DNA from 3 places in the Pseudomonas sp. Cab53 genome. Region 2 is predicted to be linked to each of the others. Evidence: predicted binding sites of a transcription regulator. Region 2 holds the regulator's gene; each other region holds the start of a gene.
The links. The regulator FliA, encoded in region 2, starts transcription of late flagellar genes. The targets are predictions, from matches to a motif close to CTAAAGTTTNNNNNNNNNNNGCCGNTAA.
Positions count from the first base shown of each region.

Region 1: a site for FliA is predicted at 2,935-2,962, ahead of flgM (flagellar biosynthesis anti-sigma factor FlgM). Genes of this name have one in related genera too.
Region 3: a site for FliA is predicted at 2,792-2,819, ahead of KI241_RS00765 (methyl-accepting chemotaxis protein). Genes of this name have one in related genera too.

Region 1 covers NZ_AP021902.1:4,709,446-4,714,443, forward strand. Annotated here, with positions in the region: gene cheR (protein-glutamate O-methyltransferase CheR) at 175-1,002, opposite strand; gene KI241_RS20500 (chemotaxis protein CheV) at 1,057-1,983, opposite strand; gene flgA (flagellar basal body P-ring formation chaperone FlgA) at 2,062-2,826, shown strand; gene flgM (flagellar biosynthesis anti-sigma factor FlgM) at 2,999-3,307, shown strand; gene KI241_RS20515 (flagellar protein FlgN) at 3,356-3,823, shown strand; gene KI241_RS20520 (flagellar brake protein) at 3,916-4,662, shown strand; gene KI241_RS20525 (MFS transporter) at 4,723-4,998, opposite strand, start outside.
Region 2 covers NZ_AP021902.1:1,723,720-1,728,717, forward strand. Annotated here, with positions in the region: gene flhF (flagellar biosynthesis protein FlhF) at 1-1,347, shown strand, start outside; gene fleN (flagellar synthesis regulator FleN) at 1,462-2,292, shown strand; gene fliA (RNA polymerase sigma factor FliA) at 2,289-3,032, shown strand; gene KI241_RS07525 (chemotaxis response regulator CheY) at 3,193-3,564, shown strand; gene KI241_RS07530 (protein phosphatase CheZ) at 3,584-4,369, shown strand; gene KI241_RS07535 (chemotaxis protein CheA) at 4,393-4,998, shown strand, end outside.
Region 3 covers NZ_AP021902.1:159,880-164,877, reverse strand. Annotated here, with positions in the region: gene KI241_RS00775 (non-ribosomal peptide synthetase) at 1-108, shown strand, start outside; gene KI241_RS00770 (SRPBCC family protein) at 139-603, shown strand; gene KI241_RS00765 (methyl-accepting chemotaxis protein) at 803-2,683, opposite strand; partial or broken gene KI241_RS00760 (sigma-70 family RNA polymerase sigma factor) at 2,937-3,436, shown strand; partial or broken gene KI241_RS00755 (FecR family protein) at 3,426-4,420, shown strand; gene KI241_RS00750 (TonB-dependent siderophore receptor) at 4,506-4,998, shown strand, end outside.

The DNA.
Region 1 (4,998 bases), 3.0 Mb from region 2:
AATGGTGGGAGCGGGCTTGCCGCGAAAGCGGTGTATCAGTCGGCATCAATGTCTCTATTGGATCGCCTTCGCGGGCAAGCCGCTCCCACAGGAGATTGGGGGGATTTGATGAAAGGTGGCAGGCAAAAAAAAAGGGAGCCTTAAAGGGCTCCCGTTTTTTGACACACCGGCCAATCACTTCGCCTGGTAGATGATCCCCGGGCTGCACTGGACCATCTGGTAATGATCCGGCAAGCCGTTCAACGCCTCGGAAGCCCCGAGGAACAGGTAGCCACCGGGCTTCAGGGTGCCGTGGATACGCATCAGGATGTCCTTCTTCACTTCGGCCGAGAAGTAGATCAGCACGTTGCGGCAGAACACGATGTCGAACTTGCCCAGGCTGGCATAGCTGTCCAGTAGGTTGAACGAGCGGAACTCCACCCGGTTCTTGATCGGTGCCTTGACCACCCAACGCCCCGGCCCCTTCGGATCGAAGTAGCGCTGCAAGCGATCGGGCGACAGGCCGCGACCGATGGCCAGGCTGTCGTACTCGCCGGTCTTGCAGTTGTTGAGCATGGTCCCGGACAGGTCGGTGGCGACGATCTGCACGCCCCCCTTCAACTGGCCGATGTTGGTCCGCTCGAACTCGTCGATGGACATCGACAGCGAATACGGCTCCTGTCCCGACGAGCAGGCCGCCGACCAGATCCGCAGGCGCTGGCCCGGACTGGCCTTGATGGCCGCCGGCAGCACTTTGTTCTTCAACACCTCGAACGGATAGGTGTCGCGAAACCACAAGGTTTCGTTGGTGGTCATGGCGTCCACCACCATCTCGCGCAAGCCACTGCGCGGCTGGGTCTGGATGCGCTGCACCAGCTCGCCCAACGTCTTGAGGCCCTGTTGCTCCATCAATTTGTTGAGACGGCTCGACACCAGGTATTGCTTGTTTTCACCAAGCAATATGCCACAGGCTTTTTCCAGGAAGACCCGGAACTGTTCGAAATCCAAATTACCCGTAGACAAGATACCGCCTCTTTCATTGTATTGATGTGCCGGGCGCACAATGCGCCCGACCTTTTATTCTACTGACTTGATTCGATCGACCACCCGGGACGCCAGGTCATCGGGCCGGAATTTTGCCAGGAAATCGTCGGCACCGACCTTCTTGACCATCGCCTGGTTGAACACCCCGGACAACGACGTGTGCAAGATGATATGCAGTTTCTGCATACGCGGGTCGCTGCGGATCTCCGAAGTGAGGGTGTACCCGTCCATCTCCGGCATCTCGATGTCGGAGATCATCATCAGGAACTCCTCTTCCGGCTTCTTGCCCTCGTCGACCAGCGTGCGCAGGTAATCCAGCGCCTGCCGACCGTCGTTCAATGCAATCACCTCGACGCCGATAGTTTGCAGGCAACGGGTCACCTGCTTGCGCGCCACCGACGAATCATCCACGGTCAGCACCCGCAGCGAAATCGCCTTGTGCTGGGTTTCGGCATCCACCACACCCTGGGAAATCGTTTCCGTGGTCGGCGCCACTTCGGCGAGGATTTTCTCCACGTCGATGATTTCCACCAACTGGCTATCGACCCGGGTCACCGCCGTCAGGTAGTGATCGCGACCGGTGCCCTTGGGCGGCGGATGGATCTCCTCCCAGTTCATGTTGACGATGCGTTCCACCGAGCGCACCAGGAAACCCTGGGTCTTGGTGTTGTACTCGGTGATGATCACGAACGGATTGCTCTGGTCCATCAACCGCCCCGAACCGGTCGCCATCGCCAGGTCGAGGATGGGGATGGTCGCTCCCCGAATGTTTGCCACACCGCACACCACGGGACTGGACTTGGGCATCAGGGTCAGCTTGGGGCATTGCAGCACCTCGCGCACCTTGAATACGTTGATCCCGTACAACTGCTGGCCGTCGAGACGGAACAGCAACAGCTCCAGGCGATTCTGACCGACCAGCTGTGTCCGCTGGTTTACCGAGTCCATTACTCCCGCCATGCCCTGACTCCTACCTAACGCTAATGGGTCCGACGCGCATTCATCACTAAACGGCACGGGGCTTGCTATTCAACCGGCATGAACGCACAAACGACATTTTCTCGACGCCTGACCACTCACTGCCGCCACTGGCTCGGTGCACTGTTGGCTGCCTGCCTGTTCACCTGGGGCAACCCGGCTCTCGCGGAGGCTCCGGTTACCTTGCCTGATCTCCTTATCGGCGTCACTCAAGGCTTTCTTGAATTCACCGTAGAAGACTATCTGGCAACCAGTCAAACCGAAGGTCGCTACGAAATCGAAGTCAACCAGCTCGACCCACGCCTGCGCATGCCGATGTGCGACAAGGAATTGACTGCCTCGCTGGAAAGCCCGGCCCGCCCGCTGGGCCGCGTCACGGTGAAGGTGCGCTGCGACAGCGCCGCGCCCTGGACGGTGTTCGTGCCCGCCCAGGTGCGCCTGTTTCGTGAAATCGTCACGACCACTCGTCCGCTCAAGCGGGCCGGGATCGTCGAGCCGCAGGACGTGGTGCTGCGCGAACGTGACGTCAGCCAGATCAGCCAGGGCTTCCTGACGTCGGTGGATGAGGCCATCGGGCAGAAACTTGTCCGACCAATGGTCGCCGACCAGGTCATCACCCAGGTGCACCTGGAACAGGCCGAAGTGGTCCGCAAGGGCGACCAGGTGGTCATCACCGCCCGCAGCGGCACCCTGGCCGTGCGAATGCCCGGCGAGGCCCTGTCCAACGGCGGCATGCGCGAGCAGATCCGAGTGAAGAACCTCAACTCCCAACGGGTGATCAAGGCTCAGGTCATCGCCCCCGGCCAGGTGGAAGTGGCCATGTAGTACTTTACGCAGGCAGGTAGAAAGCTGGCGCTTGACCTCGCTGTTCCCTAGACTGTGCCTTACGCAAAGGCAAGCGCAGACGTGCGCACGTTCATTGGATAAATGAGCCTAAAGTTTTTTTAGGGATGGCCGAAAACATGGCAAGCGTCCAAATATCCAGAGGTTTTCTACCATGGTCATCGACTTCAATCGTTTAAACAGCTCTTCACCGTTGACAGGCACTACGCGTACCAGCGCCAGCAAGGAAGCCGACAAATCCGCGCCGTTGTCTACGCCGGCCGAACAAGTCAGCAATGGAGAGTCGGTTCACCTCAGCAATGAGGCTCAGCAGTTGCAGAAGGTCACTGACAAGCTGCGCGATCAACCTGTCGTCGACAACGCCCGCGTGGCCGAGTTGAAAGCAGCCATCGCCGATGGCAGCTATAAAGTCGACAGCAACCGCGTAGCCAGCAAACTGCTCAACTTCGAAGCCCAGCGCTAGGCCGCCGCCTGCGCCAGGCTTTTGGACGCTTAAGACCTAAGGCCAGCCATGCACGACACGACTTTATTGCAACTGATCATCGACGACTTTGTCCCAGCGCAACAATTGCTGGAACTGCTGCAGACCGAATCACTGGCGCTGCACGGTCGCGACATGCCCTTGCTGGAAAACATCCTGGCACAGAAGCAGGCATTGATCATTTTGCTCGACCAGCATGGCCGCAAGCGCAGCGAAATCCTCGCCAGCCTCAACCTGCCCGCCAGCCCCGACGGCCTCGAGCAGTTGGCCAGCCAGTCGTCGATCGGCGACCAGCTCCTCGCCCAGAGCGCTGTCCTGACTGACCTGCTCGCCCAATGCCAGGCCGCCAACGCGCGCAATGGCCAGTCGATCCAGGTCCAGCAGGCCGCCACCGCCAATCAGTTGCGCATCCTCAATGGCGGTGAAATCCCGACGCTGTATGACGCTCGCGGTTCGACCGCCAAGATGGTCAAGCACCGCCCGCTCAGCCAGGCATGAAACGAACCATGCCGGCGCTCTATCAACGCGCGATACATGCTGGCAAAATGCTGGCTCTTTGTAGTCGTATTTTGCCTGGAGATTGACCCACCGTGTTCAATGCCTCAAACGCGGATGATGCTCCGCAACCGCCCAAGGTCCTTACCACGCCCCTGGAAATCTCCGGCAACCTGCGGATGCTGCAAGATAGCCATGACCCGCTGATCATCACCTTCCACGAACGCACCCAACGCTTCCAGAGCTACCTGGTGGACGTGAACCGCGAGAACAACTCCCTCGCCCTCGACGAAATGATCCCCCGGGACGGTGAACGGTTCCTGCTGGCGGGCGAGCCATTTCGCGTCGAGGGCTTCCACGACGGCGTGCGCATCGCCTGGGAAAGCAACGGCCCGCTGACCATCAGCGACACCAGCGACGGCCGCTGCTACCGCGGCGCCCTGCCTGACGAAGTGGTCTATCATCAACGTCGCAACGCCTTTCGTGCCGCCCTGAAGCTGGCACAACTGGTGGACGTCGAACTGGGCGGCGAAAAGCTCAAGGCGGCAGTAAACGGCAAGTTGCTGGACATTTCCGCCACCGGCTGCAAGCTGCGCTTTGACGGCGACATCACCGAACGCCTGCAACTGGGCCAGGTCTACGAGCGCTTCATCGCTGCCCTGCCCTTCGGCAACATGACGGCCCCGGTCGAATTGCGCTACCTGCATTTCGAAGAAAGGATCAACACCACCTTCGCTGGCGTGCGCTTCCACAACATCAGCGGCCTGGTGCAGCGCCAGGTCGAGCGGTTCGTCTACCAGCTCCAGCGCGAAGCCCGTCGTTTCGACAAAGATGATCTCTGATCCGCCGCATTAAAAAAACGGGCAGCCCCTTGCGGTGACTGCCCGTTTTTTTATGCGCAATTACGGCCTGGCTTGAGTAAAGCTGGGGGCCTGCGGCTCGTCATCGGCCGCTTCGGCTTCTGCAACCGGTTCAGGCTCGGGCTCAGGCTCGGGCTCAACGTCCGATGCGGCCGGCGCCTGCATCTGCTCCTGCACCACCTGCTCATCCACCCGAGGGTCAAGGCACGCTACCAGCGGCGAGCTCGACATGCTGTCGGGCATGGCCACGTGGTGCAGCGGAGCGTCGTCGACCTGGTGCAGGTTGGTGACCGCTTTCGGCCGAATCCGCCACACCAG
Region 2 (4,998 bases):
CAAGTGAAGCGTTTTTTCGCCGCCGATATGCGTCAGGCCATGAAGCTGGTTCGTGACGAGCTGGGCGCCGAAGCAGCCATCATCGGTAATCGCCGGATCGCCGGCGGTGTCGAGCTGACAGCGGCTCTGGACTACAAATTGTCGGCGCTGGCCCCGCGTGTTCCGAACATGGAACTCGAGGACGAGCTGCGCAAGACCCAATCGCGCATCGCCAGTGCCCAGGCCGAACTGAGCCTGCGCAGCAGCGAAGGCGAGGCCGCGCCAGGCACCAATCGTCAATTGTTCGCCGGTCAGCCACTGACCGCCGGCCTGCCGCTGACTGCCGCTGAACCGCTGATCGAGCCTACCCAGGCCGAGCCGCGTCGGCCGGCGCCAGCGCCCGCCGCGCCAGCCCGTGGGGTCGACCCGCGTGCCCTGGACTCGATGCGCTTTGAACTCAACAGCCTGCGCGAACTGATGGAAGTCCAGCTCGGCTCCCTGGCCTGGAACCAGTTGCAAGGCAGCCGTCCGGCCCAGGCCAACCTGTGGCGTCGCCTGCAACGCATCGGTCTGTCCGGTCCGTTGTCCCGCGACCTGCTGGCACTGATCAATGGGATCGAAGAGCCTCGCCAGGCTTGGCGCATGCTGTTGGCACACCTGGCGCGTATGATCGCCACGCCGGACGTCGAGCCACTGGAAGAGGGCGGGGTGATTGCCATGGTCGGTCCTGCCGGCATGGGCAAGACCACCACCCTGGCCAAGCTCGCCGCCCGTTATGTACTCAAGTACGGTGCCCAGAGCATTGCGCTGGTGAGCATGGACAGCTTCCGCATCGGAGCCCAGGAGCAACTCAAGACCCTGGGCCGTATCCTCAATGTGTCGGTGACCCACGTGGACCCGGGCCAGTCCCTGGCCCAGGCGCTGGAGCCTTTGCTGCGCAAGCGCGTCGTGCTGATCGATACCGCCGGCCTGCAAGCCAGCGATCCGGCCCTGCGCCTGCAGCTCGAGAGCCTGGCCGGGCGCGGTATCAAGTCAAAAAATTATCTCGTGTTGGCAACCACCAGCCAGAAACAGGTTCTAACCGCCGCATACCACAGCTACAAGCGCTGCGGGCTGGCCGGCTGCATCCTGACTAAGCTGGACGAAACGGCAAGCCTGGGCGAGGTGTTGAGCCTGGCGATCGGTCATGAACTGCCGGTGGCCTACCTGACCGACGGGCCGCGGATCCCGGATGATCTGCATCTGCCGCGCCGTCATCAACTGGTCAGTCGTGCCGTGAGTGTGCAAATGCAGGAAGAACCCAGCGAAGAAGCCATGGCTGACATGTTCGCTGATATCTACCACAGCCCATCCAAACAGGTCGGCTGAGGTTATCATGAGTATTTTTTGTACCTACATCGATGGTCTGCCATGCATTGTTCCGTGTGAACGCGCAGCCAGTAATGTGGCCTCCGTCTAAGTAAGACAAGGTAAAGAACGAACATGGGCAGCATGCATCCCGTACAGGTGATCGCGGTGACCGGCGGCAAAGGTGGCGTCGGGAAGACTAACGTGTCAGTGAACTTGTCCCTGGCTCTGGCAGAGCTTGGCCGACGGGTCATGCTGCTGGACGCCGACCTGGGCCTGGCGAACGTCGACGTGTTGCTGGGGCTAACCCCAAAGCGCACGCTGGCGGACGTGATCGAAGGCCGCTGTGAACTGCGCGACGTACTGTTGCAAGGGCCTGGCGGGATTCGCATCGTGCCGGCCGCCTCCGGCACCCAGAGCATGGTTCACCTGACCCCGGCCCAGCACGCGGGCCTGATCCAGGCGTTCAGCGACATCGGCGACAACCTCGATGTGCTGGTAATCGACACCGCGGCCGGCATCGGTGACTCGGTCGTCAGTTTCGTGCGGGCCGCCCAGGAAGTGCTGCTGGTGGTCTGCGATGAACCGACTTCCATCACCGACGCCTATGCCCTGATCAAGCTGCTGAACCGCGACTACGGCATGAACCGCTTCCGCGTCCTGGCCAACATGGCGCAGAGCCCGCAGGAGGGACGCAATCTGTTCGCCAAGCTGACCAAGGTCACGGATCGCTTCCTGGATGTCGCCCTACAATACGTCGGCGCCGTGCCCTACGACGAAAGTGTCCGCAAGGCCGTCCAGAAGCAACGTGCCGTCTATGAAGCTTTTCCACGTTCCAAATGTGCGCTGGCGTTCAAGGCAATCGCCCAGAAGGTCGATAGCTGGCCGCTGCCGGCCAACCCGCGCGGGCATCTGGAATTTTTCGTCGAGCGTCTCGTGCAACAAACAGCAGGGCCCGTGCTATGACAGCCAGCAGTTACAACCACCTCTACAAGAAATCGGCACGGGACGCCCAGTACGAGTTGATCGAGCGTTACGCGCCCCTGGTCAAGCGTATCGCCTATCACTTGCTGGCGCGGCTGCCGGCCAGTGTCCAGGTCGAGGACCTGATCCAGGCCGGCATGATCGGCCTGCTCGAAGTGTCGAACAAATACGACGCGAGCAAGGGCGCCAGTTTCGAGACCTACGCCGGTATCCGTATCCGCGGCGCGATGCTCGATGAGGTCCGCAAGGGCGATTGGGCACCGCGTTCGGTGCACCGCAACACCCGCATGGTGAGCGATGCGATCCGTGCGATTGAAGCTAAAACCGGGCGTGACGCTAAAGATCACGAGGTTGCGGCCGAACTCCAGTTGAGTCTCGATGATTATTACGGGATTTTGAACGATACCTTGGGCAGCCGCCTGTTCAGTTTCGACGACCTGTTGCAGGACGGCGAGCATGAAGGGCTGCACGAGGATGGCGCGAGTGCTCACATGGAGCCATCGCGTGACCTGGAAGATGAACGCTTCCAGAGCGCGCTGGCCGAAGCGATTGCCAATTTGCCGGAGCGTGAGCGACTGGTCTTGGCGCTGTACTACGACGAAGAGCTGAACCTCAAGGAAATCGGTGAGGTCCTGGGGGTCAGCGAATCGCGGGTCAGCCAGTTACACAGCCAGTGCGCAGCCCGTTTGCGGGGGCGTTTGGGGGAATGGCGAGCGCGCTGATACGCAGTGCGGGGGCGCTGCGAACGAGGCTGGCAGGTACTGCACGGTCTCACCCGTTGTGCTGCGCGCTGTTGTCGAGCGTTGTGCCGGATTGATTGAAATGGCGCGTTCAGGTGCTGGACGCGTTTAAGACTGCTTGGAGGTCGAATTGGACAAGAACATGAAAATCCTCATCGTTGATGACTTCTCAACGATGCGGCGGATCATTAAAAACCTGTTGCGTGACCTTGGGTTCACCAACACGGCCGAAGCAGATGACGGGACCACTGCGCTCCCGATGTTGCACAGTGGCAACTTCGATTTTCTGGTCACCGACTGGAACATGCCCGGCATGACCGGCATCGACCTGCTGCGCCAGGTGCGCGCTGATGAAAAACTCAAGCACCTTCCCGTGCTGATGGTCACCGCCGAAGCCAAGCGCGAGCAGATCATCGAAGCGGCCCAGGCCGGTGTGAACGGCTACGTGGTCAAACCCTTCACGGCCCAGGCGTTGAAAGAGAAGATCGAAAAAATCTTCGAACGCATCGGCTAACGGCGCCCCGGGGGGAGCTATGGATAACGAATCTTCAATGGGCGATTTCGAATCGACCCTGAAAAAACATGCCCGTGAACTGGTCGAAAGCCTCGAAAAAGGCCGTTTTGGCGATGCGGTTCAAATGATCCATGAGCTCAACCAGACCCGTGACCGTGGTCTGTATCTGGAAGTGGGCAAGCTCACGCGTGAATTGCACAGCGCGATTGTCAATTTCCAGATCGACCCGCGCATGCCGCAGGCCGAGGAAGTCTCGCAGATCACCGACGCCACCGAGCGCCTGGGGTATGTGGTCAAGCTGACCGAAGCGGCGGCCAACCGCACCATGGATTTGGTGGAGAGCGCCACGCCGCTGGTCAATGGCCTGAGCGAGGAAGCCCAGGCCTTGAGCACCGACTGGGGTCGGTTCATGCGTCGCGAGGTGGGGGCCGAGGAGTTTCGCGAGTTGGCCCGCCGGGTCGACGGTTTCCTGACGCGCAGCAGCAGCGAAAACCGCGCCGTCGCCAGCAACCTCAACGACATCTTGTTGGCCCAGGACTATCAGGACCTGACCGGCCAGGTGATCAAGCGCGTGACCCAACTGGTTACCGAAGTGGAAAGCAATTTGCTCAAGCTGGTGTTGATGGCCAGCCAAGTCGACCGCTTTGCGGGCATCGAACACGACCGTGAAGCGATGCTTGCTGAAAAAGATCCACAAAAACATCTCTCTCAGGGTGAAGGTCCGCAAATTCATGCCGATAAAAGAGAAGACGTTGTGTCCGGTCAGGACGATGTGGACGATTTGCTGTCCAGCCTTGGATTTTAGCCTGTTTTAGGAGCACCCCATTAATGAGCTTCGGCGCCGATGAAGAGATCCTTCAGGATTTCCTGGTTGAGGCTGGCGAGATTCTTGAGCAACTGTCCGAGCAATTGGTCGAGCTGGAAAGCCGGCCGGATGATGCGGATCTGCTCAACGCAATTTTTCGCGGTTTCCACACTGTAAAAGGAGGCGCCGGCTTCCTCCAGCTCAACGAGCTGGTGGAGTGCTGTCACATTGCCGAAAACGTGTTCGACATCCTGCGCAAGGGTGAGCGTCGCGTTGATTCGGAGCTGATGGACGTGGTGCTTGAAGCGCTGGATGCGGTCAACAGCATGTTCAGCGAAGTGCGCGAGCGCTCGCCGATTACCCCTGCCACGCCTGAGCTGCTCGCTGCGCTGTCGCGCCTGGCCGAGCCTCAGTCGGCGGATGAAACCGCTGCCGTGGCCGAGCCGGTCATTGAAGAACCGGCCGTCGAGGAACCCGTCGCCGAGGAATCGGGCGACATCACCGATAACGAATTCGAACAACTGCTGGACTCCCTGAGCGCCGCCAAGGCCCAGGCCGAGGCGCCGGCGGCTCCGGCTGCCGCACCGGCGGGCGATGCCGCTGCCAGCGATGAAATCACCGACGCCGAG
Region 3 (4,998 bases), 1.6 Mb from region 2:
GACAACGCCCGCACCGGTGTGCGGCAGATGGGCGCGCGCTACCCGGAAAAATCCCCGGCCCTGCTACGGCGCGGCGCCGAGTACCTCAAGGCCATCGATTTCATTTGAACCACCCTCACTCACGCAAGGAGCAAGACCATGACTGCATTACAACCCGACACCCTGATCAAGAACCCCCACGCCTGCCAGGTCGAAACCTCGGTGGACGTAGCGGCCCCTGCCGCTCAAGTGTGGGACGTGGTAGGTGATTTTGGCGGCTTCAACCGTTTCATCCCGGCGCTGGCGCGCATCGAAATGACGGGCGAGGGCGAGAGGTCGCTGCGCAAGAAGTTCTTCGCCGATGGGCAGAACCTGGTGGTGGAGCAGCTCAACAGCCGCGACGACCAGGCCATGCACATGACCTGGACACTGATCTACAACACCCTGGGCATCGACAACCTGTGGGCGGCGATGCGCGTCGACCCCCTGACGGACAACCGCTGCCGCGCCACCTGGACCATCATCGCCGACCACACCGACGCCCACACCCCGTTGGGCTTCAGGGACTTCCTGCAAGGCTTCGCCGATGAAGCGATGGGGAACGTACAGGCGATGTTCAAATAACCCCAGGCCACCATCTCCTGTGGGAGCGAGCTTGCTCGCGATGGCAATGGATCAGTGGTGGTGATGCTGGCTGGACTGACGCTATCGCGAGCAAGCTCGCTCCCACAACTGGTTCCGGGGTAGATCCGAGATCCGGGTCCACCCCCAATCCCCTGCGGGAGCGAGCCAGCTCCGAGCGGCGATCCGACGATGCGGTGGATCAGATCTTGAAGCTGTCTACCAGCTGTTTCAGGCGATTGGCCTGTTGGGACAGGGCGTCGCAGTCCCTCAGGGTTTCATTGAGGTTGGCCACGCTTTGCTGGTTCAGCAGGTTGATGTGGCTGACGTCCATGTTGAGGGTTTCCACCACGGCGGTCTGTTCCTCGGTCGCGGCGGCGACCGATTGATTCATGCCGTCGATCTCGCCGATGCGCTGCGTCACGCTGACCAGCCGCAGGCCGGCCTGGTTGGCAACTTCGACGCTTTCTTCACTGGAGGCCTGGCTGGCGTTCATGGTGGTCACCGCTTCGCGGGAGCCCACTTGCAGCGAGGTGATCATCTTGTGGATCTCTTCCGCCGACTCCTGGGTGCGGTGCGCCAGGTTGCGCACCTCGTCGGCCACCACCGCAAAACCACGCCCGGCTTCACCGGCACGGGCCGCTTCGATGGCCGCGTTCAGGGCCAGCAGGTTGGTTTGCTGGGAAATGCCCTTGATCACGTCCAGGATGTGGCCGATGTTGTCGGTGCTGGCGTTCAGGGTTTCGATCTGGGTGCACGACAGGCTGATCTTCTGCGACAGCTCGGTCATGGCCTGGATGGTTTTTTCCACCACCTGGCGACCATCGTCGGCCTGTTCGCTGGCACCACTGGCCTGCTGCGAGGCATCGGCGGCGTTGCGGGCGATTTCCTGGGTGGCGGCGCCCAACTGGTTGATGGCCGCCGCCACGCTGTTGGTGCGAGCACTCTGCTCATCCGAATCCACGAGTGAAGCGTTGGACGAGCTCATCACTCGCTGCGACAGGTCGTGCACCTGGCGGGTAGCGGAAGACACTTCGCTAATCGAGGCATGGATACGCTCGACGAACTGGTTGAACGAGCCCCCCAGTACCGCGAACTCATCCTTGCCCTGCACGACCAGCCGGCGAGTCAGGTCGCCTTCACCCTGGGCGATGTCCTGCATGGCGCGGCCCATGGTGGTCAATGGACGCATCAGCACCTGGATCAGCAGGCTCAGCAGCAAGGCGATGGCCGCCACCGCGACAAACATCGCGATCAATGCGGAGGTACGGAACTGGCTCAGCGGCGCGTAGGCCTTGGCCTTGTCGATCGACAGGCCAATGTACCACTCGGCGCCCGGCAGGCCGGTGACTGGGGTGAACGAGAGAATCCGGTCCTGCCCGTTCAGCTCGACTTCCTGGATGCCCTTGCCGATGCGCACCGGGGTGCCTGGGTAGATGTCCTTGAGGTTCTTCATCACCTGGTCCTTGTCCGGGCTGACGATCACTTGACCGTCGCCGCTGACCAGGAACGCATGGCCGATACCGCCGAAATCCACCGAATTGATGATCTTCACCAGGGTATCGAGGCTCAGGTCGCCGCCCACCACGCCCAGCAGTTCACCGTTTTTCTTCACCGGCAGGGCAATGGTCACCACCAGGCCACCGACGGCGGCCGAGTACGGCGGGGTCAGCATGGTTTTATCGCTGGTCACCGCCTGCTTGTACCAAGGGCGCTGGCGCGGGTCGTAGCCGTCAGGCATTTTGGCGTCGGGCCGCTGGGTGAAGACCCCGTTGGCCTGGCCCACATAGGTGAACTGGAAATTGGAAGTCAGCGCCGGTTGGTCAACCAGCCCCGCCAGGTCGGCGGCAGCCCCCTGGTGCGCGATGTTCTGCCCCAGGTTCTCCAGCACCAGCACGCGCCCGCTCATCCAGTTCTGGACGCTGCTGGCCGTGAGGTCGCCGGATTGTGCGATGGAGGATTCAAGGCTACGGCCGATGGTGTTGCGCTGCAGATAGTCGTTGTAGAACGTGAACAGGGCAAACGCCAGCACCACCACACCGGAGGCGGCTAGAAGGATTTTGTGGCTGAACTTCAGATTCATCGACGAGGCTTCTTATGCAGGGAGTGGGGTGCATTCCGGTTGCAACAATCCATGTAACAGCGCGGGCAGGACAGGTGGTCCGCTCCACTTTGGTGCACACATATCAGGCTGTCGGCCAACGCCTGAAAAAAATGAGCGCTTAACAGAAATGGGCGACGGAAGGCCATGGCGGGGCGAACGGTGGTTGCAAATTCATCGGACCATGATGACAATGCGACCTATTATCATTTGTGATACCAGGCCCGTCGCGTTCATGTCGTCTCCCGAGTTTGCAGTTCAGGCGCTCTACAGCAATCATCACGGCTGGCTCAACACCTGGTTGCGCACCCGGTTGGGCAATGCCGCCGATGCGGCGGACCTGGCCCAGGACACGTTCGTGCGCCTACTGCAACGCAGCGAACGCCTGGAGCTCAAGGCCCCGCGGGCGTTCCTGCGCACCATCGCCCATGGCCTGGTAATCGATCATTGGCGCCGGGAAGAAATCGAGCGCGCCTACCTTGAAACCATTGCCCACCTGCCGCCCGCCGAAACCCCGGGGCCGAAGCCCAGGCCTTGATTCTGGAACTGCTGGAAGCCATCGCACGGATGCTCGAAGGCCTCAAGCCAAAAGTGCGCAAGGCCTTTTTGCTGGCCCAGTGCGAGGGCCTCACCTACAAACAGATCGCCGAACAGATGGGGATCTCGTTGCGATCGGTGGAGCGCCATGTCGCCGATGCGCTGTACCACTGCTATGTGTTGCGCTATGAAAGCTGAACCGCTGGACGCCCCCCGCCCCAGTGATCCGTCGCAACAGGTCGTCAGGCAAGCGATCAACTGGTTGCTGCGCCTGCGCAACCACGCCCCCGATCCTGCCCTGAGCCGACAATGCGACGCCTGGCGCGCGACCGACCCGGCGCACGAACGGGCCTGGCAACGGGTGCAATCGCTGCACAGCGAACTGACCACGAACCTGCGGGCAGTGCCCGGCGTCCACACGGCCCTCGACACCCTGGAAAACAGCGCCCAGCGCCTCGCTCGCCGCCAGGCGCTGAAGCTGCTGTCGGGCCTTGTACTGGTGGGGGTGTCGCCTGGCTGGGCAAAACGTCGCCTTGGCAACCCTGGAGCGCCGACTTCGCCACCGCCACGGGCGAACGCCGCGGCTTCCAGCTGCCGGACGGCTCCCGCCTCGAACTCAATACCCACAGCGCCGCCAACCTGGATTTCAACGCCGACCATCGCTGGGTGACCCTGGTGCGCGGGGAAATCATGCTCACCTGCAACCGCGACACCGCGCGGCCCTTGCGGGTACAAAGCCGACACGGCCTGTTCGAGACCGTCGAGGGGCGCTTCGTCGTGCGCCAGGACAGCGACTGCACGCGCTTGAGCGTCACCCGCGGCACGGTGGCGATCCGTTCCCACTCCAGCGGCAGTGGTGCGCCCCTCCAGGTGACTGCCGGGCAAAGCTATGTGCTCACCCCGTCGACCACGACGCTGGCGGCCTCGCTGGACATGGACACCAGTGCCTGGGCGGACGGCTTGATCGTCACGCGCGACATGCGCCTGGAGGACTTTCTCAGTGAGGTGGGCCGCTACCGCCCGGGCTTGCTGAAGTGCGCGGCGTCCATCGCCGACCTGCGCCTGTCAGGGGTGTTTCGCCTGGAGGACACCGACACATTGCTGGCGGTCCTGCCCCGTACGCTGCCGGTGCAGATACGCTACCGAACCCGGTGGTGGGTCACGGTGGAACGGCTGGCTTGATTTTTTTTGGCGGGTTTCGAGCCGGTGTCCGGCTAGGACAGTAAGCAACGCTTATCTGCCTTCAGCGACTCCAATGGAACCCACAATGACTGAGCGCTTACTTCACCGCAATTCCTTAGGCCTGCGCGCGCAACCGGGCCTGTTGTGCCAGGCGGTCCACGCCGCGCTGTTCTGCACCGTGCTGGGCGTCGGCGCCCTGCCGCTGCTGGCGGTCGCCGCCGACCATGGCGTGACGGCCAGCCATCAGCGCTACAACATCGCGGCTGGCCCGCTGAGCGAGGTCTTGAATCAATTCGCCCGCCAGGCCGGCATCACCCTGGCCAGCACGCCGACCCACACCAGCGGCGTCCAATCGCCCGGACTCAAGGGCGACTATTCGCCCGACCAGGCCCTGAGCCACCTGCTCAGCGGAACGGGCCTGGTTGCGGTCAGCCAGGACGGCAGCAGCTACGTGCTGCAAGCCGCGCCCGCCGACAACGCCCTGGAACTGCCCACCACGGACATCAAGGGTTTCGCGCTGGGCAACGCCTTGGGCAGCATGGAAGGCTACAACGCCACCCACAGCCAGGTTGCCACCA